DNA from 4 places in the Vibrio artabrorum genome. Region 3 is predicted to be linked to each of the others. Evidence: predicted binding sites of a transcription regulator. Region 3 holds the regulator's gene; each other region holds the start of a gene.
What was found. The regulator PurR, encoded in region 3, represses purine synthesis genes. The targets are predictions, from matches to a motif close to TNANGNAAACGTTTNCNTNA.
Positions count from the first base shown of each region.

Region 1: the regulator PurR is predicted to act here: its motif matches at 3,848-3,867, upstream of glpX (class II fructose-bisphosphatase).
Region 2: the regulator PurR is predicted to act here: its motif matches at 2,979-2,998, upstream of OCU36_RS18430 (formate--tetrahydrofolate ligase).
Region 4: the regulator PurR is predicted to act here: its motif matches at 2,069-2,088, upstream of OCU36_RS10395 (NCS2 family permease).

Region 1 is NZ_AP025458.1:2,791,171-2,797,438, forward strand. Features, by position in the region: gene hslV (ATP-dependent protease subunit HslV) at 1-206, shown strand, start outside; gene hslU (HslU--HslV peptidase ATPase subunit) at 265-1,605, shown strand; gene OCU36_RS12680 (1,4-dihydroxy-2-naphthoate polyprenyltransferase) at 1,762-2,679, shown strand; gene rraA (ribonuclease E activity regulator RraA) at 2,753-3,268, shown strand; gene zapB (cell division protein ZapB) at 3,361-3,603, opposite strand; gene glpX (class II fructose-bisphosphatase) at 3,932-4,939, shown strand; gene OCU36_RS12700 (helix-turn-helix transcriptional regulator) at 5,119-5,739, shown strand; gene OCU36_RS12705 (DUF3135 domain-containing protein) at 5,855-6,202, shown strand.
Region 2 is NZ_AP025459.1:989,242-995,509, reverse strand. Features, by position in the region: gene OCU36_RS18450 (HD domain-containing phosphohydrolase) at 1-29, opposite strand, end outside; gene OCU36_RS18445 (hypothetical protein) at 96-590, opposite strand; gene OCU36_RS18440 (CreA family protein) at 839-1,315, shown strand; gene OCU36_RS18435 (inosine/guanosine kinase) at 1,432-2,736, shown strand; gene OCU36_RS18430 (formate--tetrahydrofolate ligase) at 3,029-4,777, shown strand; gene OCU36_RS18425 (sensor domain-containing diguanylate cyclase) at 5,030-6,268, shown strand, end outside.
Region 3 is NZ_AP025458.1:1,868,321-1,874,588, reverse strand. Features, by position in the region: gene OCU36_RS08425 (alpha/beta fold hydrolase) at 1-63, shown strand, start outside; gene OCU36_RS08420 (putative signal transducing protein) at 218-535, opposite strand; partial or broken gene OCU36_RS08415 (TVP38/TMEM64 family protein) at 547-1,332, opposite strand; gene OCU36_RS08410 (TfoX/Sxy family DNA transformation protein) at 1,345-1,935, opposite strand; cyclic di-GMP riboswitch class I at 2,063-2,148, opposite strand; gene purR (HTH-type transcriptional repressor PurR) at 2,314-3,318, opposite strand; gene torD (molecular chaperone TorD) at 3,632-4,279, opposite strand; gene torR (two-component system response regulator TorR) at 4,535-5,248, shown strand; gene elyC (envelope biogenesis factor ElyC) at 5,415-6,260, opposite strand.
Region 4 is NZ_AP025458.1:2,320,160-2,326,427, reverse strand. Features, by position in the region: gene OCU36_RS10400 (aminoacyl-histidine dipeptidase) at 1-1,057, opposite strand, end outside; gene OCU36_RS10395 (NCS2 family permease) at 2,109-3,398, shown strand; gene OCU36_RS10390 (xanthine phosphoribosyltransferase) at 3,483-3,947, shown strand; gene frsA (esterase FrsA) at 4,037-5,290, shown strand; gene crl (sigma factor-binding protein Crl) at 5,434-5,823, shown strand; gene proB (glutamate 5-kinase) at 5,900-6,268, shown strand, end outside.

The DNA of each region.
Region 1 (6,268 bases), 920 kb from region 3:
AGCCTGAAAATGACCTGATTGCGATCGGTTCGGGCGGCAACTTCGCTCAAGCTGCAGCGACTGCACTATTAGAAAATACAGATTTAGATGCGCGTGAAATCGCAGAAAAATCGCTGAATATTGCTGGCGATATCTGTGTGTTCACCAACCATCACCACACTGTTGAAGAACTAGAAAGCACCGTTGAGCTGCCAAAGCCAGAGTAACGAACGCTTCCATCAACAACCTTGTATTCAACCGTGATTAAAGAATTAAGGAAAAACCATGTCTGAGATGACTCCTCGCGAAATTGTTCACGAACTCAATCGCCACATTATCGGCCAAGACAACGCTAAGCGTTCCGTGGCTATCGCTCTGCGTAACCGCTGGCGTCGTATGCAGCTTGAAGAAAGCTTGCGTGTTGAAGTATCACCAAAGAACATCCTAATGATTGGTCCAACGGGTGTTGGTAAAACTGAAATTGCTCGCCGTCTAGCGAAACTAGCCAACGCGCCTTTCATCAAGGTAGAGGCGACTAAGTTCACCGAAGTGGGTTATGTTGGTAAAGAAGTGGAAACCATCATCCGTGATCTAACGGACGTTGCCATCAAGATGACGCACCAACAAGCGATGGAAAAAGTACAGTACCGCGCGGAAGAACAAGCTGAAGAACGTATTCTAGATGCCCTTCTACCGCCAGCACGTGATGCTTGGGGTCAGAACGAGCAATCAACTGAAGACACCACTTCTTCCAACACTCGCCAGATTTTCCGTAAGAAACTGCGTGAAGGTAACCTCGACGATAAAGAGATTGAAGTTGATGTCGCTGCACCGCAAATGGGCATTGAAATCATGTCACCTCCTGGCATGGAAGAGATGACGAACCAACTGCAAGGCATGTTCCAAAACCTAGCTGGCGACACCAAGAAAAAGCGCAAGATGAAAATCAAAGACGCATTCAAGGCACTGACAGAAGAAGAAGCTTCAAAGCTTGTCAATCAAGAAGAGTTAAAAGAGAGCGCAATCTTCAACGCTGAAAATAACGGCATCGTATTCATCGATGAGATCGACAAAATCTGTAAGCGTGGCGATAGCTCAGGCCCAGATGTCTCTCGTGAAGGCGTTCAACGTGACCTACTGCCTCTTATTGAAGGCAGTACAGTATCCACAAAGCACGGTATGGTGAAAACGGACCACATCTTGTTCATCACATCAGGCGCATTTCAAGTGGCTAAACCCTCTGATCTGATCCCTGAACTACAAGGTCGTCTGCCTATTCGTGTAGAACTTGAAGCCCTGTCAGCGAATGACTTTAAACGCATTCTGACTGAACCCAAAGCCTCTCTAACAGAGCAATACATTGCCCTAATGAAAACAGAAGATGTCAACATCGAGTTCACTGAAGATGGCATCAACCAAATTGCTGACGCAGCATGGCGCGTAAACGAAACCACTGAAAACATTGGTGCTCGTCGTCTACACACAGTAATGGAGCGTCTGATGGATGAGATTTCATTCAACGCAACAGACAAAGCTGGCAGCAAACTCGTGATTGATGAAGCTTACGTAACATCGAAACTTGGCGAATTCGTAGAAGACGAAGACCTAAGCCGCTTCATTCTGTAGCACACGAAATACCAACTTAATTGCTCTATCTCAAAGAAAGAGCAGCTAATCGGTGAATTCAAGGCCCACTTTCGAGTGGGCTTTTTATTACTCGAAAAATGGGCGTATACTCCAATCACAGCATGAAATGAATACTTACAAAGAAATTGACCTAAGATGAAACAATCTCTACTGATTTGGCTTGATGCCGCACGACCGAAAACACTGCCTCTCGCACTTGTCTCTATTCTTACAGGAAGTAGTTTAGCGTTCGCCAGCGATCAGTTTTCTTTATCAATAGCACTACTGGCCTTGTTAACCGCGACGCTATTACAGATATTATCGAACCTAGCCAATGATTATGGTGATGCGGTTAAGGGGACAGACAACGACAAGCGCCTTGGGCCGACACGTGCGATGCAATCTGGCGTGGTGACCGCAAAAACCATGAAGCAAGCAATCGTGATCAACATCGCCTTGACCATAATTGTAGGCCTAATCCTGATTTTCTATGCGTTAAACTCCATTGAAAGTATCTTATCTTTCATCGCATTAGGCGTATTAGCGATCGTTGCCGCTATCGCTTACACCGTCGGCAATAGGCCTTATGGGTATATTGGACTTGGCGATCTATCTGTCTTTATTTTCTTTGGCTTATTAGGGGTTTCCGGCACGTATTTTTTATATACAGGCCATGTTGAACCCAGTCTGTTTTTACCCGCGCTCGGTTGTGGATTGATGGCCGTTGCAGTGCTCAATATCAACAACATGCGTGACATCGAAAACGACAGCGAGTGTGGTAAGCGTACGATGGCAGTTCGATTAGGCCAGCGCAAAGCCAAACACTACCATTTCGCACTGCTTGGTTTTGCCCTTGTGTCTTTTGCTCTTTACCTACTGATTCAAGAAAAACCGATCTGGATTAGCCTACCGTTTTTACTCAGTGCGGTTATTGTCTACAAGCATGGTAAGGCTGTTTGGAAAACAGAGGAACCCGCACAGATCGCGCCAATGATGCCTGCTATTGTCAAATGCTCACTGGCCACTAACCTATTGTTTGCAGGGGTTGTTGTAGCTCAAACTCTATTGAGTTAGTGGCGACTAATCATTGCAAAGGGATCCAACGCCGATATACTCAAAGTAAGCTCATTGTTCAAAAGGTACGCTAATGGAATACAACACTTCAGCACTGTGCGACATCTATTTAGATCAAGTCGATGTCGTGGAGCCAATGTTCAGCAACTTCGGTGGACGAGCATCTTTCGCCGGGCAGATAACGACATTAAAGTGTTTTGAAGATAACGCTTTGATTCGCTCCGTATTAGAACAAGATGGCTTGGGACGAGTGCTGTTAATTGATGGCGGCGGCTCATTACGTAAAGCGCTGATCGATGCTGAGATTGCCCTACTTGCCGAAGACAATGAGTGGGAAGGTATTGTGGTTTACGGCTGCGTTCGTGAAGTCGATGAGCTTGAAGACATGAACCTAGGTATCCAAGCCTTGGCTTCTATCCCTGTCGGTGCTGGACAAGAAAATATTGGCGAGGTTGACGTACCAGTCAACTTTGGCAGCGTAACCTTCTTACCTGAAGATTACCTCTACGCCGACAACACCGGCATCATTCTTTCGGCAGAGCCTTTAGATGTAGAACTTGATCTGGATGTTGAAGAAGAGATCGAGTAACTCACTCAATCAATCAATCACCAAGGACAAGAACACAAACAAAAACGCCCGCTACTCAGTAGCGGGCGTTTTTGTTAAATCCGAAGAGCCAATTACTCTACGTCATCCATTTTACCAAGAAGGTTACGGATACGATCTTGCCATGCCGAGTGCTCTTCCTGCATTTGCTGAGTTTTTTGCTCTAGCTCGTAACGGCTTGCTTTAAGCTCACCGGCTTCTGTTGCTAGTGCTTGTTTCTCTTCTTTAAGCTCTTCGACTTCCATTTGAAGAAGTGCAATAGTATCTACTGCTGTTTGAATTTTTGCTTCTAGCTGCTCTAGTACTTCAAAAGACATTCTGGCCTACCTTTAAGTTATCCGTTTGATGGTGGAAGTTCACTCCACTTATTCCCCATTCTACTCAGCAGCGCAAGGATAAACACTTAATATATTCGATATTTTGCACTATTCGATGAAAAAAACAGCGTATTTTACCGAATATTGACGTGGGCTATCACCGACACAACGACAGGCTGAGTATTTTGAAGCTAATTCACGGTTTTCCAATACAAATTGATCAAGAGCAATCCTCAAAAAACAAAAAGGCAAACGTTTACTTTTGGATATGGTAAAATTCGCCGCGAGATTTCTATCCCCCCCTCTTTTTTTTAATTTTGGAGCCCGCATGAAACGCGATTTAGCAATGTCATTCTCTCGTGTCACAGAAGGTGCCGCATTAGCTGGTTATAAGTGGCTTGGCCGTGGTGATAAAAACGCTGCCGATGGCGCTGCTGTAGAAGTCATGCGTAGCCTACTTAACAAAACCGAAATCAGCGGTGAGATTGTTATTGGCGAAGGTGAAATCGATGACGCCCCTATGCTGTACATCGGCGAGAATGTCGGTATTGGTGGTGATGCAGTCGATATCGCCGTTGACCCAATTGAAGGAACACGCATGACAGCAATGGGCCAATCGAATGCATTGGCTGTATTAGCGGCTGGTGAAAAAGGTAGCTTCCTTAAAGCGCCTGACATGTACATGGAAAAACTGGTGGTTGGCCCTGGCGCAAAAGGGGCGATTGACCTAGAACTGCCACTCACAAAAAACCTAGAAAACATCGCCAAAGCTTTGGGGAAAACACTTGATACACTGGTTGTAACAACACTTGCTAAGCCACGTCATGCTCAAGTGATTGCTGACATGCAAGCGATGGGCGTACGTGTATTCGCAGTGCCAGACGGTGATGTTGCCGCTTCAATCCTAACCTGCATGCCAGACAGCGAAGTGGATGTCATGTACTGCATCGGCGGCGCACCTGAAGGGGTAGTTTCTGCGGCTGTGATTCGCGCACTCGACGGCGACATGCACGCCCGCCTTCTTCCTCGCCATGAAGTAAAAGGCGATACAGAAGATAACCGTAAACACGGTGAGCTTGAACTCGAGCGTTGTGCTGAAATGGGCGTAACGGCGGGTATTGTGTTGAAGATGGAAGACATGGCTCGTAGCGATAACGTTGTATTCTCGGCAACAGGCATCACCAAAGGTGACTTGCTAGAAGGCATTACTCGTCAAGGCAATATTGCAACGACTGAAACGCTACTTATCCGTGGTCGCTGTCGTACCATTCGTCGCATCAAGTCTATCCACTACCTAGAGCGTAAAGATCCTGAAGTTGTAGGCCACATCCTGTAAACCTATACTAGATTCAACAGAATACGCAAAGGCTGATACTTGGTATCAGCCTTTTGTTTTATGACCCTAAAAGCATCGCACCATTCACTGTCGATGCCGTAAGCGGAGTTAACATAGTAAATAGTTTGCTTTATAAACACCTTACCCCATAATAGTAAGGTTCATAAGGTAGGGATAATATGAAAACAAGCGACAAAATCTTACAAACCATTAAACGTAAAGGCGCGGTAACCGCAAAGCAACTGTCAGAAGAATTTGGCATAACTACAATGGGAGCTAGGCAGCACCTACAAAGTTTGGAAGATGACGGTATTCTTGCGTTTCATGACGTCAAAGTAAAAGTAGGTCGCCCAACTCGCCATTGGTCACTGACTCAGCAAGGTAATAGCCTGTTTTCAGACCGACATGGCGTCCTCACCATTCAAGTGATTGATGCTGTAGAAAGCCTATTCGGTAAAGAAGGCTTGGCTAAAGTGACCGCTGAGCGTGAACAACATACGTTCAAGCAGTATCAAACCGCCCTATCTGGCTGTAATAATCTGTACAGTAAGCTTGAAAAACTCACTCAGCTTCGCGAAGAAGAAGGTTACATGGCAGAGCTTCAAGCACATGACGATCATTACATCTTGATTGAAAACCACTGCCCTATCTGTAAAGCGGCAACTCGTTGTCCTAGCTTATGCCAGTCAGAACTCAATGTTTTTCAAAAATTGCTCGTAGGCGAGTGTCATGTAAGTCGCACTGAACATATTATTGCTGGAGAGAGACGCTGTACCTATACTTTAACGCCAGTCCTCTAACCGTACATTATTCAACGTGTCTCAAAATTAAGAAAACGCAAAGCGTTCAACATTCACACCACTTTCTCTCTTAAGCTTAAACAATACAACACAGATTTAAGCGAAGGGAAGAATGATGCGACCTCCCCACCCAGATCAAAAACTGCCTCCTTTTGATGAACTCGTCCAACTCGCAAAAAGCAACCCGACTGCGTTCAATCAATTCAAACACAAGATGTGTGAACAAATGATTTGCTCAGCATCAGAGACCATGCAAGACAGGCTTCGCGCTCAACAAAGTCATATCGATTTAGTGGTTAGCCGTTGTAAAAACCCACACCACACCAATGTCGTGCTCATGCAAGAGTTGCGCTGTCAGGTCTGTAAATTCCAAGCGGCTCTCAAAGGTCATTGCGGTTTTAAAGAACCTGAACCTAAAAATGTGGTGCCTTTTAAGCCGAATACCGAACCCAAAATGTACTAAAAGTCGAAATAAGTTAAAAACAAAAACGCCTTAAAAGAAAAGGGAGACAATGCTCCCTTTTCACTT
Region 2 (6,268 bases), on a different replicon from region 3:
ACAGCGATTGAGATCAATAGCTTGTACATACAACACAATTACCCCTTTTTTAAAAACAAGCATTGTACTCAGATTAACGCCTTATCAAAGCACCTTTATTTCTCGATCCAAACTTTATCGCCAAAAACATGATCTCGTACAAAAAAGTCACGCAGCTGTTTAGCAAAGCCTTCGATATCTTGATCATTGTTGTTAACAATATCCGATAGCAACAGACAATCCTCACCTTCAGTGACAATCGCGCTCGCCACAACATCGCCATTTTGAGTGCCAATAAACAAGGTGTGCGCTTCCGACAACATAATCTGACTTAAGAACTCCAAAATATTCGCTCTTTCGGTTTCATCTTTGTAGGCGCTGGCTTGATTCAGTGAAAAAAGAACCGTCAATTTATGAAAGTCGACTTTATGCAGTTCATCAATTTGAGTTGGAGTTTGGTCTTGTGGGAGAAGCTGATAAGTCTTTTGGGAAAGTTGTTTTTTATAGACATCTAAACCAAGAAGGCTCTCTTTCGCGGGGTATGCAATATCCAGTTGGCTAAATAGCCAATGGTTCTTCTGATGTGCAATTTCAGGTATTTCATTATTCATTCTTTTAGTACCTACGTTTAGTATTCCAAACATCACCGTGATTCGGAACAACACATGGTCGACAAAAGAGCCGATCTAAAGATAGAAAGCATACAGAGCATGACTAAGGCCAACAAGCACTTTAAAAGCCTTATGTTTTTCATTAACCACAACAAGCCTTTAAGAACTCAACGAAAAGCTCTACACTCGTATCCAAGCTTTCAATTTCCTGATAGTAAATAGAACGATATAAATAAAAAGGACTTCTTATGAAAAAAGCCTTAATAGCAGCCAGTATCATCGCAATGTTAGCTGGCTGTTCGGACAATGAAGTTGGCGACGTCTCTCTGGGTCTCTTCACTATGAAAGACATCAAAATATCTTCGTTAGACGATGATAAAATCACCGGTGTGACTTGTCATATCGCATCAATCGAAGCAAACCTTAGCCTTTCAGATCCGAGTGATAGTTCTATTTCTTGTCGTCAAACGGGTGATATTACACCTGAAATGATTGCAACAATTGACAAGAGTGAATCAGGTGAAGTGGTATTCAAGCAGTCGAAAAGTATTTTCTTCAAAACGATGAAAGTCAGACGTATTTATGATGCAGAGAATCAAACGCTACTCTACTTGTCTTACACCACTAAAGAGACCGAGGGTAGTTTCAAACACAGCCTGTCCACCGTGCCATTGTGGGGAACAAAGGCTTATGTTGACCCCGCGACGTTAGCCCCAATCGAATAGAGACATCGAATCACCTGTACAGTCATTGTGCAGGTGATTCAAAATGTAATAAAAATGAAAGAAACAGAATTAAAATGTGATATTATGCGGCAAAATTTTTTCACTGTATTTTTCATATGAAGTTTCCTGGACAGCGTAAATCTAAGCACTATTTTCCAACTCACGCACGTGATCCGTTGGTCAACCAAATTCAACAAACGCCCAAGCTTCACCGCGCCACGATTGTCGGTGTCGGTCAAACTATTGTTGATATCGAAGCCCGTGTTGACAACTCGTTCCTAGAAAAATACCAGTTGAGTAAAGGTCACTCTCTCGTATTGGAAGAAAGCAAAGCTGATGCGCTGTACGAAGAGTTAGTTGAACGAGGGTTGATCACGCATCAATATCCTGGCGATACTATTGGCAATACATTACATAACTATTCTGTACTTGCAGACAGTAAATCGGTCCTGCTTGGTGTTATGTCTAAGAAGATTGAAGTCGGCTCATTTGGTTATCGTTACCTATGCCGTACATCTTCTCGCATGAACCTAAACCACCTACAAACGGTTGATGGTCCAATTGGCCGTTGCTACACACTTATTTCTGAAGATGGTGAACGTACGTTTGCGATCAATGAAGGGCACATGAACCAACTGCTTCCAGAGAGCATTCCTGAAAAAGTGTTCGAGAAAGCTTCTGCATTGGTTGTGTCGTCATACCTAATGCGTGGAAAACCCGAAGATCCGATGCCAAAAGCGGTACGAAAAGCGATCGAGTACGCGAAAGCGCACAATGTGCCTGTTGTACTCACGCTTGGTACTAAGTATGTGATCGAAGGTAACGCTGAGTGGTGGCAAGAATACCTGAAAGAAAACGTCACCATCGTCGCGATGAACGAAGACGAAGGTGAAGCATTAACGGGTGAAAAAGATCCACTACTTGCTGCTAACAAAGCGCTTGAGTGGGTTGATCTAGTCCTATGTACTGCGGGGCCTATTGGTCTTTACATGGCAGGTTATACCGACGAATTAGCCAAGCGTGAAACCACTCTGCCGCTATTGCCGGGTAACATCCCAGAGTTCAACAAGTATGAATTCAGCCGTGCGATGCGCAAGCAAGACTGTCAAAACCCAGTAAAAGTCTACTCTCACATTGGTCCTTATCTCGGAGGTCCACTTGAGATCAAGAACACCAATGGCGCTGGTGATGGTGCGCTTTCTGCTCTACTTCACGACATGGCCGCCAACAGCTATCACCAAGTCAACGTGCCGAATTCGGAGAAACATGAATTCACGTGTCTAACGTACTCGTCACTGTCTCAAATTTGTAAATACGCCAACCGTGTAAGCTATGAAGTTCTGACTCAACACTCTCCTCGCCTGTCTCGTGCACTACCAGAGCGTGAAGACAGTTTAGAAGAAACATACTGGGACCGCTAAACGACCCTAGGTTGTCACCGAAGTAGAATTGCTATTTAATTTCTCAAAGGGCTGCTATTTGCAGCCCTTTGTCTATGAAGATATTGGGTATTAACCGATAAGTACGTACAATGACAGGTAATCAGACGAATATTTTGCTTGTTTAAGATTTGATCTTGCGCAATGACTTTTAAGATCGGTAATTCCCAAGCACATAATTCATGTGGTTTGTCTTTACTTGAGAGATTTATACAGTATTATCGCCACGCAAACGTTTACGTACCACCTTTAGGTTCTGATATAAGGATCAAATATGCTGTCTGATATTGATATTTGTCGCTCTACCCCCCTTAAAAACATCAGTGAAGTTGCTGAACGAGCTGGCCTTCAACACAACGAACACCAACCATTAGGGCAACACAAATCTAAAGTGTCTCTCATGTCGCTAGAACGCCTCGATAACCAAAAAGATGGCAAGTTAGTTTTAGTCACCGCGATTACACCAACTCCTCTAGGTGAAGGGAAAACCGTTACCACCATCGGTTTAGCGCAAGGTCTAGCAAAAATAAATCAATCGGTAATCGCCTGTATTCGTCAACCTTCCATGGGCCCGGTCTTTGGTGTTAAAGGAGGGGCTGCGGGTGGTGGTTACTCTCAAGTTGCCCCTATGGAACAATTGAACCTGCATCTGACCGGCGACATTCATGCAGTAACAGCGGCTCACAACCTTGCCTCTGCCGCGATTGACGCACGCTTGTATCATGAACAACGTGAAGGTTTGGATGCCTTTGAAGCGCGCAGTGGTTTAAAAGCATTGGACATAGACCCCAATCGAATCGTATGGCGACGCGTCGTTGATCATAATGATCGCGCATTACGTATGATCACAGTTGGCAAAAACGAAGCTAAAAAAACCATTAACGGCGTTGAGCGCGAAGACGGATTCGATATCTCAGCCGCTTCAGAGCTAATGGCGATTCTTGCTCTAGCGGATGACCTGCAAGATTTAAGAAAGCGCATCGGACGAGTAGTGCTTGCATACAATAGACAAGGCTTGCCATTAACTGCAGATGATTTCAACGTTGCTGGCGCGATGACCGTCACAATGAAAGATTCCATTGAGCCTACATTGATGCAAACCCTTGAAGGCGTTCCAACCCTAATACACGCAGGGCCTTTCGCGAACATCGCCCATGGCAACTCTTCCATTATTGCTGATAAAATCGCATTGAAGCTGAGTGATTTTGTTGTAACTGAAGGTGGCTTCGGTTCCGATATGGGGTTCGAGAAAGCGTGCAATATCAAAGTGAAAGCATCAAATAAAAAGCCCGACTGCGCCGTTATCGTCGCAACATTACGTGGTTTAAAAGCAAACTCTGGCCTCTACGATTTTAAACCGGGTACTCCGTTACCAGATTCAATCTTTAATGATGACCAAGACGCACTTATTGCAGGCTTTGAGAACCTTAAATGGCATATCAATAACGTTAAGCAATACCAAGTGCCAACGGTTGTTGCGATTAACCGATTCCCACAGGATTCAGCTCAAGAGCTGGGTACTTTGAAACAGATGATCAGCGATTTCGACCCAAGCGTCAGCGTTGAAGTAAGCGAAGCATTTGGTCAAGGTGGCGAAGGGGCGACTCAGTTGGCTCAAGCGGTAGTCAAAGCGTGTCAAGAAGAGTGTGAATTTAAGCCTTTGTATCACTCTGAGCAAAGCCTAGAAGAAAAGCTAATGGCAGTCGCTGAAGTGGGTTATGGTGCGTCAAATATCTCTCTGTCACCCCTTGCAAAGCAACAACTCGACGATTTCAACAAACATGGATACAGTCATCTATCGGTTTGTTTGGCCAAAACACCACTCTCTATCTCTACCGAAGCACACATCAAAGGCGCCCCAACCCAGTTTAACGTTCCCGTTAGAGAGCTAAAACTTTGTGCGGGAGCCGGCTTTATTTACGCTTTGTGCGGTAATGTAATGACCATGCCCGGATTACCCGATAAACCAGCATTTATGTCGTTAGACATTGACGAGCAAGGCAACGTCATTGGCTTGAGTTAATCATTAAAATACATCCAGCCAAGTACTCCAAACTTTGAAAATTTGCCTACTCATCACGAAACAATCGTGCCGTGATGAGCAGGTATCAGCGATTAGCAGAAGAGCCCACTATTCGGTCAACAAATAAGCACCTTTGAAACAAGTCGCTATTGAACTGTAGCCATATGCAAATCTTAATCTAAATTCTGGGTGAAGATCACATTAAATGCCTTTTTAAATCTATAGTATTGCGCTGATTCTTTGAGGACAGTGATGAATACAAATATAAAAAAACTAATCGGCCAATTTCTCTGCACACTGTTTGCTCTTGGATTAGTTCCCGCCCTCTATTTTAAGTCTGAATTTAATAGGATAGACGTTGACTACGCGTTAAATATTAAGCAATCCAGTAAAAATCAAATCGAATACATCTTCCACAAGCTAGCCAGTATTATGAAGGAAACGTTTAATGCTGTGCCTTCAATGGCAGATTCAAAAATATTACTGCGCGCGATTAAAGACCCTTCATTAGATCATCAACAAGCGCTCAATGATCAATGGGTGGTACTGGCACAAAGCCACCAATATTACTCTCGCCTGCGTTACCTAGACTTAGACGGAAATGAAGTTTTCAACCTAAGTTATAACAACCAAAAAGCGACGATGGTGCCCAGTAACGAGCTACAGAATAAATCAAGCCGCAGCTACTTTAAAACCCTCCAACAATTACACATTGGTGAAGTCAAATCGGATAACATCGATCTAGAACTCGACCATGGAGAAATCGCCTACCCATTAGCTCCTGTGCTAAGAATAATGACACCTGTCACTTCCGAAGGTCGAATTTTAGGCTACTTTATCGCAAACCTAGACATGCTAAAAATATACAAGCGTCTGATTTATCAAGTAAGTTCATCGGCAACCGAGCCTGTAATCCTTAATAAATTGGGCCACATCATTTTAGGGCCAAATATTGAAGAAGCATTCGGTCATTTAATTGAAGCACATTCAGATAACACTTATGCAAAGCAATATCCAAAGCTTTGGCTGTCGATTCAAAGCGAAACATCTTCCAGCTATTTTGATGGTGACAATTGGTACTTTCACTCAAGAATCGATGCTAATTTAACGCAGTTGTCGGACCCAGCGTATATGGTAATTCGTATGCAAAACCAACAATTTAAAAAGCAGTATCTTAAAGACAAGCAATCAACCGTTATTCAATCCGTTGCTTTGTTTATCTTAATTTCAATAATTTCAGTCGCTTTCGTGCTTTGGAATAGAAACCACAAAAAAAACAGTATCGAAAGCCAAGTAGCCAAAGCAGCGATGAACGGTATGTCGGCTTTGGTGATTACCAATAGAAATAATAGAATTATTAAAGTAAACCAAGAGTTTACGCGTGTTAGCGGCTATGAATTCGAAGACGTAAAAGGCCGTCAACCTTCCATGTTTGCCTCTGGGCGCTACACTCAAGAGTTCTACATCAATATGTGGACTGAACTCCAAAAA
Region 3 (6,268 bases):
GTGGAAAACCCTGAAGAGTTTAACCAACGTTCGATTGCCTTTATTCAAAAGCAACTGCAGTAAATCTTAAAAAGCGATTTACATTCGCCATATGCCTCAAAGTAACGGCGACAACAAGCTCAACGTGAACGCCGAAAAAATGGGAGGTGAACATTAGCTTCCCATTTTTTGAGCCCCGCTTTTTTGTCAGATGGATTTTAGCTGTAATGAATAGTTTCTATTCAGGAGAGGCGGTACCACATTGCCAACAAGACCCGAATTGAGCCTCATTGATTTCATGACACTTTCTGCAACGCCATTCTTCATAGATGATGGAATCTTGCTGCTTTTGGTATTCACTAACAATTAAACGTGCTTTGTCGGTCATTTCTGGCTCACATAGCCAAACGTAAGGGTCTGTATCTTCTGTGAAAGGGATTTCTCCCTTTAAACCAAATAACCCTTCTCCTCGGACTTCACACGCAATATTTTCGCTTTCTAGTAACCCACAAATGATATGAGCTTCTGTCGGATTCGATGCACTAAAGATTTTCATGGAAATAGACCTTATCCGGCGACAGGGGCAGAACGAAACTTGTTCATCAACCATTTAGCAATTATTGGGAATACACCCAGCAAGATAAACGACAATAGTACCGAAGGTGAAACAATCCCCGACAGTGAGTCGATTTCTGCCAGTTGAGTTCCAGCATTTAAGAAAACAGCAGTGCCTGGTAACATCCCAATTTGGCTCGTCAGGTAATAACGCGTGATCGACATTGGTGTTAAGCCCATTAATAAGTTAATAATAAAAAATGGGAAGACAGGAATTAAACGGAGCGAAAATAAGTAGAATGACCCGTCTTTTTCAATGCCTTTGTTTATCGTGACTAATTTGTCAGCAAATTTGCTTTGTATCCAGTCTTGTAAGAGGTATCGGCTACTGAGAAAAGCGAGAGTCGCCCCAATGGCACTCGCGAAAGACACCAATAGCAAACTGTTCCAGAATCCAAACAACGCAGCCCCTAACAGCGTCACGACAGCAGCCCCTGGAATCGAGAAAGCGGTAATCATGATATATACGACAAAATAGGTTGCGGCGGCGGCAATGAAATTGCTATCAATGTAGTCATTTAAAACGGCTTGTTGATCTTTGGCATTCTCAAGTGTTAGGTATTGGCTAAAGTTAAGACCTAACAAAAGGATAGTGGCGATCAATGCCAGACCCAATATGACTTTTTTACTCATTGCGATTTCCTATAATTTTTAATGCATCACTTGAGTATAGACAGGCAAAACGTCAATTAACTTTCAGCACATATAAAAAAAGCCGCAAAAATGCGGCTTAGTCATAGGGTGATAATGTTAATTAACTCGATTGCTCAGCTCTTCGCGACGCTGTTGAGGTATCACAGACCAGTGTGTGCCATTGATAGCACCTTCTAGCGCCCAAAGCAGTTCGATACTGACAGAAGAGGCGTGTGATTCTTTGATGGCGTTAAATGCGTTTACAGAGCCTGATTCATATAAATGTTCTACAGATTCTATCCCAGCCTTTTTTAACATACGCTCAGTCGCGAGTCTGAGGTTAGGAAGATCTTTTAATCGAGTTGGCTTAGCTGAGGATTGCTGAGCTTTTTCATTTTTAGCATACCCTAAAGAAGCACTGGCCAGTTGCAAAATTTCCTTTTGATCTTGCCATAGGCTCTCGGGCAAAGCGAAATATTTGGTAACAACAGGGAACCCTCGTTTTTTGTAGACGTAAGGCTGAAATCCTTGCTGCTCGAATTGATTCGTTGTGCTTTTGTCTGCTCGTATATGCAATTGGTCATTTACCACTAGGGCAAACATGGTGTTATCAGCGAAAAGCCCGAAGCCACCAAACATTGAGCGTGATTTTATTTTTCCTAAGGGCTCAAACAACTTCATTGAGTCCTTTAGTATCGGTTTATCCATGTTATTCATCTCGGTGTATTTGAACTACGCCACCAAATAAGCAGGTCCGAGAGATTAGCAAAATGTTGCAACTAAATTGTCAATAAGCCGTAAATTACTAAATTATTAGCAACTACTGCATTTTGCCATCGGTAGCCCCGCTACCATACCAACGAGTGGTTTAGGCCGGAAGCTTTGCGTCTCACTCTTTCGAGTGATTTGCCCTGTGCGTGACTGATTAAATAGAATAAAGTTTTTGTTGAATGAAGCTCACACTTGCTATTCAAAAGTGTGATACTGCTTCAATTAATCTTCTTTCTTATATGCATCTAAGTTAGGTTTTTGTGTTGATAAAAAGGCGCCCCCAAAGGAGCGCACGATTAGATGAGAATATAACCATTAATTTAACGTTTTAACGGTGCTTCGCTCAACAATTTCAGGGTGCATTTCGAACACACGTTTTTCATGGTCTTTATCTTTAATGCGTTCTAATAAAATTTCAAATGCATTTTTACCAACACGACGCTTCGGTTGGTGAACCGTAGTCAACGGTGGAGAGAAGTACTCAGCCAGTTCGATGTTGTCGTAACCGATGACAGAGATATCTTCAGGAATACGAATTCCTTTTTCTTGTAGTCGGCTCATTAAGCCAAGAGCCATTGTATCGTTAAAGCAGAATACGGCTGTTGGACGTTTTTTCATTTCGATGATTTTATCTGCCGCGAGAACGGCAGTATCACATTCGAAGTTACCTTCAATGATCATGCTGTCATCAGCAGAAATCTGTGCTTCATTGAGCGCACGTTTGTAACCAGCGATGCGTTCAATACAGGCCGCTTTGTCTAAGTGGCCGCTTAAACAAGCTATGTCAGTGTGACCGCGATCAATTAGGTATTTTGTCGCTAGGTAGCCACCTTCTTCAGAGTTATCGATAATTTTATCGGCTTGAGAGCTTTCAGGCCCCCAGTCCATCACCACTTTAGGGATATCAGCGTGACGGTCCAACATCTCTCTTAGCTCTTCTGTTAAGTCAGAACACATCACCAAGATGCCATCGACACGTTTCTCTGCAAGCATTCGAATGTAGTCTCGTTGCTTCTCATAGATACCGCCGGTGTTACACAATATCAAAGTGTAACCTTGACGATAGCAGTAGCTCTCAACACCATCGATAACTTCAGAGAAGAACAGGTTCGTTGATTGCGTTACTAACATACCAATAGTGCGTGTTGTATTGCACTTTAAACTCCGTGCGACAGCACTTGGTGCGTAGTTTAATTCGTCTACGGCTTGATTGACTTTCTCTTGAGTTGCTTCTGCAACAAAACGTGTTTTGTTGATTACATGAGATACGGTCGTTGTCGATACGCCGGCTAAGCGAGCGACGTCTTTTATAGTGGCCATGGTTTTATCCTATTAGAAGCTACTTTCCCAAGTATGGGATGAAGTAGCCGTTAAGCTACCTAATTAAGAGCTTATAGTTGTAGGGCTCTTTGGGTACTAAGTGCTAAAAAACAAAAAACCGCTATTGAGCGGCTTGTCTTAACACTAAAATGCTCTGAATTTTTATAAGCATAGCATTTCGTGAGCATTTCATATTTTATCGTTTGCGGTCACAATTTTAAACTGACTAGAAATTACTCGCAACAAAATTCACCCAGAAATCCGGGTGAATTGTCACATTATCTGAATTTATTGACCGAGTCATACTGCCCGTTTATTCACCCGCCAAATATAGAGTGTCTAGGTTACAGAAAGCAACAAGTAGGGATGAAACCGATGCATAGAAACCGAATGAATCGATGTCGTGACATTTTGCATTGAACTTTGGTAACCAAGTCAGCAGTGTTTGTTCGATAAATTGCTGCTGACTAGCAAACGATTTCTCTAGCTCATCCTCACACTCAGTGTCGTTAGAGCGGATGATCAGGTTGCCAAGAAAGTCGAGTTCGATGGCAATGTGATCTGCTGGTTCTTTGAGATCTTGATTCACGACTAAATTGTGTTTCGCCATGATCTCTTCCATATCTTTTGCAGGTTTATCGTTTAATAACCCCGTCTCACCGATATACATTGAAGCGTAAGGAAGGGCGCCATGCTTATCCGTTTTTAAAAATAGATCACAGAAGTCAGCTGCTAGCTCTAACTGTGCATCTTCACGAGTTTGTAAACGGTTGAGCGCGTCTACCAAGCTGTCGATTGCTGGCTTAAGTGTTTCATTTTCCCCTAAACCAGTCAGAAAGGAACGAATTTCGACAGAATGATAGTGATCAAGCTCTTCTTGAGTGAGTTCTTTAGCGAATAAGCTTGATAGCCACCAATATATTTCTGCTCTTTGTTCGTTGAACGCTTTCGTATCTTTCATTTGATTAATCCTAATATCGTCTTTCGTATTGCTTGGCTACGAAGGCTAACTAACCGTGATATTTGTAGAGTACAACGTCACTCGCTAGCAATAATGCCTATATTGAATTGCGATGAGCGATAAATAGCAAGGTTTAAGATTGTCTTGTATCAAAAAAAAATCATCTTTCTGGCTTTTATCTTCTGTACGACTAGAATTGTTACTAGTTATGAATAGAATAGTCAATGAAACTATTAAATAAGAAAAGTGGTGTAGATGAGCTATCACGTATTGGTCGTTGAAGATGATGTGGTAACCCGCAGTAAACTGGTTGGATATTTCCAGAATGAAGGTTACACCGTGAGTGAAGCAGAGAGCGGTGCTCAAATGAGAAACGTTTTGAAAGAAAACAGCGTTGACCTCATTATGCTCGACATCAATTTACCCGGTGAAGATGGATTGATGCTAACTCGCGAATTACGCAGTCAATCAGACATTGGAATTATTTTAGTTACTGGGCGTACGGATAGCATCGACAAAATCGTAGGCCTTGAAATGGGTGCAGACGACTATGTGACTAAACCCTTTGAACTACGCGAACTGTTGGTTCGAGTTAAAAACTTACTTTGGCGTATTGCTGCCGCTCGCAAAACGGCGACGGGGCACGAAGAGCAAGATGACAATGAATCCGTTGTTCGTTTCGGTGAATGGACGTTTGATATTCCTCGCCGAGCGCTGAGCAAAAATGGCGAACCGGTGAAATTAACTAAGGCCGAGTATGAGTTACTCGTCGCACTATCTTCTTACCCTAATCAGGTATTAAGTCGCGAACGTATTCTGAACATGATCAGCCACCGAGTGGATGCGCCTAATGATCGTACCATCGACGTACTGATTCGTCGCATGCGTGCCAAAATGGAGTTTGACCCTAAGAATCCACAAATTTTTGTAACGGTGCATGGTGAAGGTTACATGTTCGCCGGTGATTAAAGTTTTTAGTGGCGTTTAATCAGTAACGAGACAATTAATCAGCAACGAGACAATAAGCGTAAAAAAGCCGAGACAGAGTATATGTCTCGGCTTTTTTTATAACGGCTCATTTTTTTCAGTCATTCACTTATTGCTTTCCCAAAGTCCATGACCAAGTGAGAAAGCTTTATGGCAGGGCCGCGGTAACATCATCGTCTTCTAAGATAGAAGGTGTAGGGATAACAACAGGCTCTTCTGAATGGTTATTACTGGTGTCTAGCCAATCGCGTAGACCTTGCCAAATTAACCCCATTCTTTCGTGCCAGTAACGTTCAGTTTGCTCAAGGTAGAGCGCCTTTGGCATGTATTTATTCCAAGGTTCAACAATGCCTTCTTGTGCAAGGTAGTTGGTGGGTGCCGGTAATGGGTTGATGCCGGCATTATGAAACTCATTCAGTGCACGGCTCATGTGGCTAGCAGACGTGACTAAAATCATCTTTTTATTTTTAACAAATGCGGCGGCTTGACGAGCTTCTTCCCAGGTGTCTTTTGCGGTTTCAAGTAAAATGATATCGGGTTTTGACACGCCGAGTGATAAGGCGACTTTGGCCATCATTCTTGCATTACTGACTTCCGTACCCCCCCCGTAGCCAGAGAGAATGAGTTTGGCTCCTGGGTAAAGTCGTAGAATACGAATCCCTTCCGTTAAACGCATCAAACCGGTACGGCTAAGCTCTGACGTTGGCGGTATTTGATCGTCGACGACGTGACCACTTCCGAGAACCATAACGTAATCGACGGTATCATCGATAGGTAAAAATGCGGTGTGTTGCCTTTCCATGGGCATTAAAAGTTGACTAGAAACTGGCTGGAAAGCGATCAGGAAAATACCACAAAGGGCTGAAAGGGTAACTAGGCAACCGGTCTTCCTTTTGGTAGTAAACATCACTAGGGCTAAACCCAGAAAAGCGAGAATTAACATTGCTGGTAGTGGCATCAATAACGAAGACACTACTTTTTTCAGCTCAAACATATCCGAAT
Region 4 (6,268 bases), 450 kb from region 3:
CTACATTTAGAGACGTTTCAACAACACCTTCAATCTCGTCACTCATGCGAATCACGCCGTTTGGACAGGCGTTAAGTGCCGCGATGAAGCGAGCTTGGTCTGCTGACGCAAGTGCGCCCATTTCTACAGACGCTTCTTCATTGAAAGTCACGATGCTGTCTTCTACTTTACCTAGCTCTGTTGAAAGCAGCTCAGTGTAGTCGTTATATAGTGAAGCCAGCTTCTCTTGGTTTGCAGAAGGAACAGCAACCGTGACGAAACCTTCACGAGGGATCGCGTTACGAAGGCTGCCCCCTTTGAATTCGACGATGCGAAGGTCTAGCTCTTTTGCGTGACCCGCTAGGAAGCGAGCAAGCAGTTTGTTTGCGTTTGCACGACCGGTGTGGATATCACAACCAGAGTGACCGCCTTTTAGGCCTTTTAGCGTTAGCTTACGTGTGACGAAGTCAGCTGGAATGGCGTTACGTGCAATTTCAAATGTCATTGTACCGTCGATGCCGCCAGCACAACCCATGTACACTTCGCCTTCTTGCTCTGAATCGGTGTTAAGAAGGATATCGCCTTCTAACCAACCCGCTTCAAGACCGAAAGCACCCGTCATGCCTGCTTCTTCATCGACGGTGAGTAGAACTTCGATAGGACCGTGTTGGATTTCGTTTGAAGCAAGAACCGCTAGGCAAGAAGCCATGCCCATGCCGTTGTCAGCGCCAAGCGTTGTGCCTTTAGCGGTAACCCACTCACCATCAATGTATGGTTGGATTGGATCTTTAGCGAAGTCATGAACGGTGTCTTCGTTCTTTTGTGGAACCATATCGATGTGAGCTTGTAGCACCACACCTTTTTTGTTTTCCATACCCGCCGTTGCTGGCTTTTTGATGAATACGTTGCCCGTTGGGTCGCGACGTACATCTAGGCCTTGCTCTGTTGCCCAAGTAACAATGTATTGAGCAAGCTCTTCTTCCTGTTTCGATGGGTGTGGGATTGAACAAATTTTATCGAAAAACTGCCAAATAGGGGCAGGGGATAATTTACTGATCTCAGAGTGGAATTCAGACACGGATGACTCCTTTTTTATTTGATTGCCATATATTTAGAGTTTCAATGGATGATAAATTAGAACAAAAATCTAAAATATAGGTCTGCTTTAATGGCAACAGCATACCACTTGCGTGTTTTTACGAGTAGTGCTTCTAAGCCTCAGACACCTCAATTTTTAAACGCCAGTTTGTTTACTTGATTACAAATACGCATTTGTATGCTTAATATTGCTGGGTTGACAGGTAATTTAAAAACAATTTTGTAATTTAATTACTTAATTCAGTTGTATAAATAATCATTTATATCAAAAGTGTGAAGTTGAACGGAAAGTTGTTGTAATCTTTTTTCTTAGTGGTATATTAGTAACCAACTTCTGAAGTGAAGAGTAAATGCTCAAAGGATGAGTCCGTTTTATCGCCTCCAAGGAACTGAGAAATCATATTCGTTTTTTATTGATTTACTAAGGTGATAGTTATGAAAGGTTTACCATCTGCAATGTTCTGGATTAACAGCTCGGTTTATACTAGCAACTTTGCATACCCAACAAGCTTTGGTTACTAAACCAACGCATGTGACTTGAACAGTTTGTTCACCCCTAATATTGGAATTTTTTTACAACCCTTGGTTGACAGATTCTACCGCCACTCATTTTTGAGTGGCGTTTTTTTTGCCTGCCACTTTCCACTCTCTCCATTTGTCATTTCTCTACCACTCACTGCGGTTGTTTTTCTAACGTCAAATCGTTAATTTTCACTTTATAACTAATTATGTTGAAAAATGACCAGTTCTTGCCGGTATAAACTGAAAATTTAATCAAAGGATTTTCAATAAAAATGGCATTTTTTCGAAATGATAATCAAGTGACTTTATCGTCGCCTACTATTTTAATTATTTGTTTTTAATGGTTAATGTTTTTATAGCTTGTTTTTTTTATCACTTTGATGTCGATACTATTTTGATAAATATCGTTTAGAGCCCTAATTCTATCTAGAATTTGTTATTTGATAACTTTATAATCACGGCCAATCGTTTACGCAACCGTTTACTTCTTACCCATATAGGATTCGAAAATGCTCGAAAAGCTATTCAAACTCAGTGAAAATGGCACAAATGTCCATACTGAAATCATCGCAGGCCTGACAACCTTCCTAACAATGGCTTACATCATTTTTGTAAACCCAATGATTCTATCTGATGCAGGTATGGACCATGGCGCTGTCTTTGTCGCAACCTGTTTAGCGGCTGCTATTGGCTGTTTCATTATGGGCTTTGTTGCGAATTACCCTATTGCTCAAGCTCCAGGTATGGGGCTGAACGCGTTCTTTACTTATGCTGTTGTGATGGGAATGGGTTATACGTGGCAAGTTGCTTTGGCGGCGGTTTTCGTTTCCGGCGTCATCTTCATTTTCTTAAGCCTCTTTAAGATCCGTGAATGGATCATCAATTCGATTCCTATGTCACTGCGTGTTGGTATATCGGCTGGTATCGGCCTTTTCCTTGCGTTTATTGCGCTTAGTAATGCTGGTATCGTGGTGTCTAACCCTGCAACGAAAGTCTCACTGGGTGATATTACGGCGATTGCTCCAATCCTAGGCGCTCTGGGTTTCTTCCTTACTGTTGCTCTGGTTCACCGCGGAGTGAAAGGTGCGGTAATGATTGCCATTCTTGCTATTACCGTGATCGGTGTTGCGGTTGGTGATGTTCAATATGGCGGCATTATGTCTACACCGCCAAGTTTAGCTCCAACATTTTTGCAGCTTGATTTCTCGGCTATATTTGATATCGGCATGGTTTCAGTGATATTCGCGTTCTTATTCGTTGATTTGTTTGATACTGCGGGTACTTTGGTGGGGGTTGCAACGAAAGCCAATTTAATCAAAGAAGACGGTAAGCTACCGCGCTTGAATAAAGCACTACTTGCAGACTCAACGGCAACGTCTATTGGTGCTCTGCTGGGTACATCCAATACCACCTCATACGTTGAAAGTGTGGCTGGTGTCGCTGAAGGTGGCCGTACCGGTCTAACCGCAGTGGTGGTTGGTATCTTATTCCTATTGGCTCTTTTCTTCTCACCATTGGCCGGTATGATCCCAGCTTACGCTACATCCGGTGCGCTTTTCTATGTCGCCATTCTAATGATGTCTGGTTTAGTCGGTATTGATTGGCGTGATCTTACAGAAGCTGCACCAGTCGTGGTAACATGTCTGCTTATGCCTCTGACATACTCTATTGCTGAGGGTATTTCACTGGGTTTCATCGCTTATGCTGCAATTAAGTTGTTAAGCGGTAAAGGTCGTGACGTTTCTCCTGCTGTGTGGGTAATGTCGGTTATCTTTATTATTAAATACATTTTCGCTTAATCGTCTAGATTTCGGCTTAACTGCTGAAGAAGCTGTGCTTGGCAGAGCTTCTCATAACATGACAATATTATTAGGTTTTATACTATGAGTAACAAATTCGTTATCACTTGGGACAATATGCAGACTTACTGCCGTCAACTAGCAGAAAAACAAATGCCAGCCGAGCAGTGGAAAGGCATTTGGGCTGTAAGCCGTGGGGGGTTAGTACCAGGTGCTATACTGGCTCGTGAGTTAGGTATTCGTCACGTAGATACGATTTGTATTTCTAGCTACGACCATGATCACCAACGTGATATGACGGTAGTTAAAGCACCTGAAGGTGATGGCGAAGGCTTCTTGATTGTTGAAGATCTTGTCGATAGTGGTGACACTGCACGTAAGCTTCGCGAAATGTACCCTAAAGCGAAATTAATCGCAGTTTGTGCTAAGCCATCAGGCGCACATTTGCTTGACGAGTACATCGTCGATATCGCTCAAGACACATGGATTGAACAACCTTGGGATACTAGCCTAAGTTATGTTGAACCTGTAAATCGCAAGGTAAAATAAGCGTAAGCTAAGTTTTTTGATAAATGACCCTATATAGGGTCATTTTTTTTTATACTATGAGTCACAACCATTTCTTATTAAGTATCCCAATGTCTGAATCAGAAGAAACGAGCTCAAACCTTTCGGAAACATTATTTGTTAAGCACAAGCAGGCTAAAGAAACCTCGATGCTGACGCAGTACATGCCAAGTTCGCAAGAATTACTGGATGAGAAGCGTGAGCAGCAAAACTCGTCTTGGTACCGAAACCTAAGGCGTCTGCAGTGGGCATGGCAGGGGGTCAACCCAATAGAGCAAGAAGCCGTGTTAGCGAGAATCGCGTCATCCGATAATTCACGCACTACTGATGAGTGGTTAGATACTGTGATGGGCTACCGAAGCGGTAACTGGGCATACGAGTGGACTAAACTTGGTATGCAGCATCAAAATCGTTCTAATGAGAAGAGTGAAGAAGAGCGGGCTGAAGAGCTATTTTCAGCATCTTTGTGTTTCAGTATTGCCGGCTATCCACATCTGAAAAACGATAGCCTTGCCGCTCAGGCTCAAGTGTTGGCCAATACCGCTTACTCTGAAGCGATAAAACACACTAAGTTGATCGTCAAACAGATTGATATCCCATACCAAAACAAGAAGATCAAAGCGAATTTACATCTAACTAAAACAGACAAGCCACAACCGGTTGTGATTGTCAGCGCGGGTTTAGATAGTTTACAAACGGATATGTGGCGCTTGTTTCGGGATTACTTAGCACCTAAGAATATCGCGATGCTGACGGTAGACATGCCATCGATAGGGCACAGCTCTCACTGGCCATTAACTGAAGACTCTTCATGTTTGCATCAAGCGGTGTTGAATGAGTTGCCGAATATCCCTTGGGTTGATCATCATAAGGTCGGCTTGTTTGGCTTCCGCTTTGGTGGCAACGCTATGGTTAGGTTGTCGTTTGTTGAGCAGCAGAAGATCAAAGCATGTATCTCTCTTGGTGCTCCGATCCACGATATCTTTGTTCATACCGACAAACTCAAGCAGATGCCTAAGATGCATCTCGATGTACTGGCTTCTCGTCTTGGTAAAGGTGCCGTGGATATCAATAGTCTCTCAGGACAACTGATGGCGTGGTCATTGAAAGTACAAGGTTTGTTGTCGAATAGTAAAACGCGCGTTCCTATCTTAGCATTGGCCTTGGAAGGGGACCCGGTATCACCGGCAATGGATAATCAACTGGTTGCCATTTACAGCCAGTATGGGAAAGCGAAGCAAATCAAAGCGAAGTCAATTACACAAGGGTATGAGCAATCCCTCGAATTGGCGATAAAATGGCTTGAAGATGAATTATTTAGGTGACATCTCTCCGAAATTAGTTAAGCATGAAAAGTGTACAAACTAAGTGCTTGATACTCAGAGGTTATTGATAACACCCAACAGGGTAGTTTCTACGTATTACTGTCTGAGTTCGTCATTCTTAACATTGAAAACGGAGATTCAATATGTCAAAAGTGACACAACAACCAACCCATTACCGACTGTTAAATGTTTTGAAGGCTATTGGTCCTTACCTGAGGGAGCCACAATCAGAAGAGGGTCATTATATTTTTGATTGTTTGTCGGTGTGTGTGAACGATAAAAAGTCACCAGAAGAGCGCGAGTTCTGGGGATGGTGGTTAGAGTTGGATAAGTCGGGAGACGGATTTTCGGCCAAATACAACACAGGTAAGTACAACATCGATGGTCATTGGGAGCCTTTGCCATTACCGAAAAAAGCGGTGGCTGAGGTCTCTCGTACTCAAGAGGCCTTTCACCAAAAGTTGATCGATGAACTTCAAAAGAAATTTGAAATCAGCGTTCAGTTCGACGAAGAGTCTGTCGAATTCGTCTGATTTTAAAGGTTACTCTTCTCTATAAAGTAAAAAGGTGTGATTTCGCGCCTTTTCTACTTGTGAATTCTCTTGTTGATTGCTAAAACATCACCTCTTATTTGTTTTATCCATAAAAGACTTCATGACAATCAATCATCAAAGCGGGACAACAGCACAGCGTAAAACTGTCGTTGTTAAACTGGGTACCAGTGTCTTAACTGGTGGAACATTGGCATTAGATCGAGCTCACATGGTTGAGTTGGTTCGTCAATGTGCTGAATTAAAAAAACAAGGCCATTCGGTGGTTATGGTTTCGTCTGGCGCTATTGCAGCAGGGCGTGAGCACCTTGGTTACCCCGCACTTCCCAACTCTATGGCGAGCAAACAGTTGCTTGCGGCCGTAGGGCAAAGTCGGTTGATTCAAGTTTGGGAGTCTTTATTCGCTATCTATGGCCTTAAAATTGGC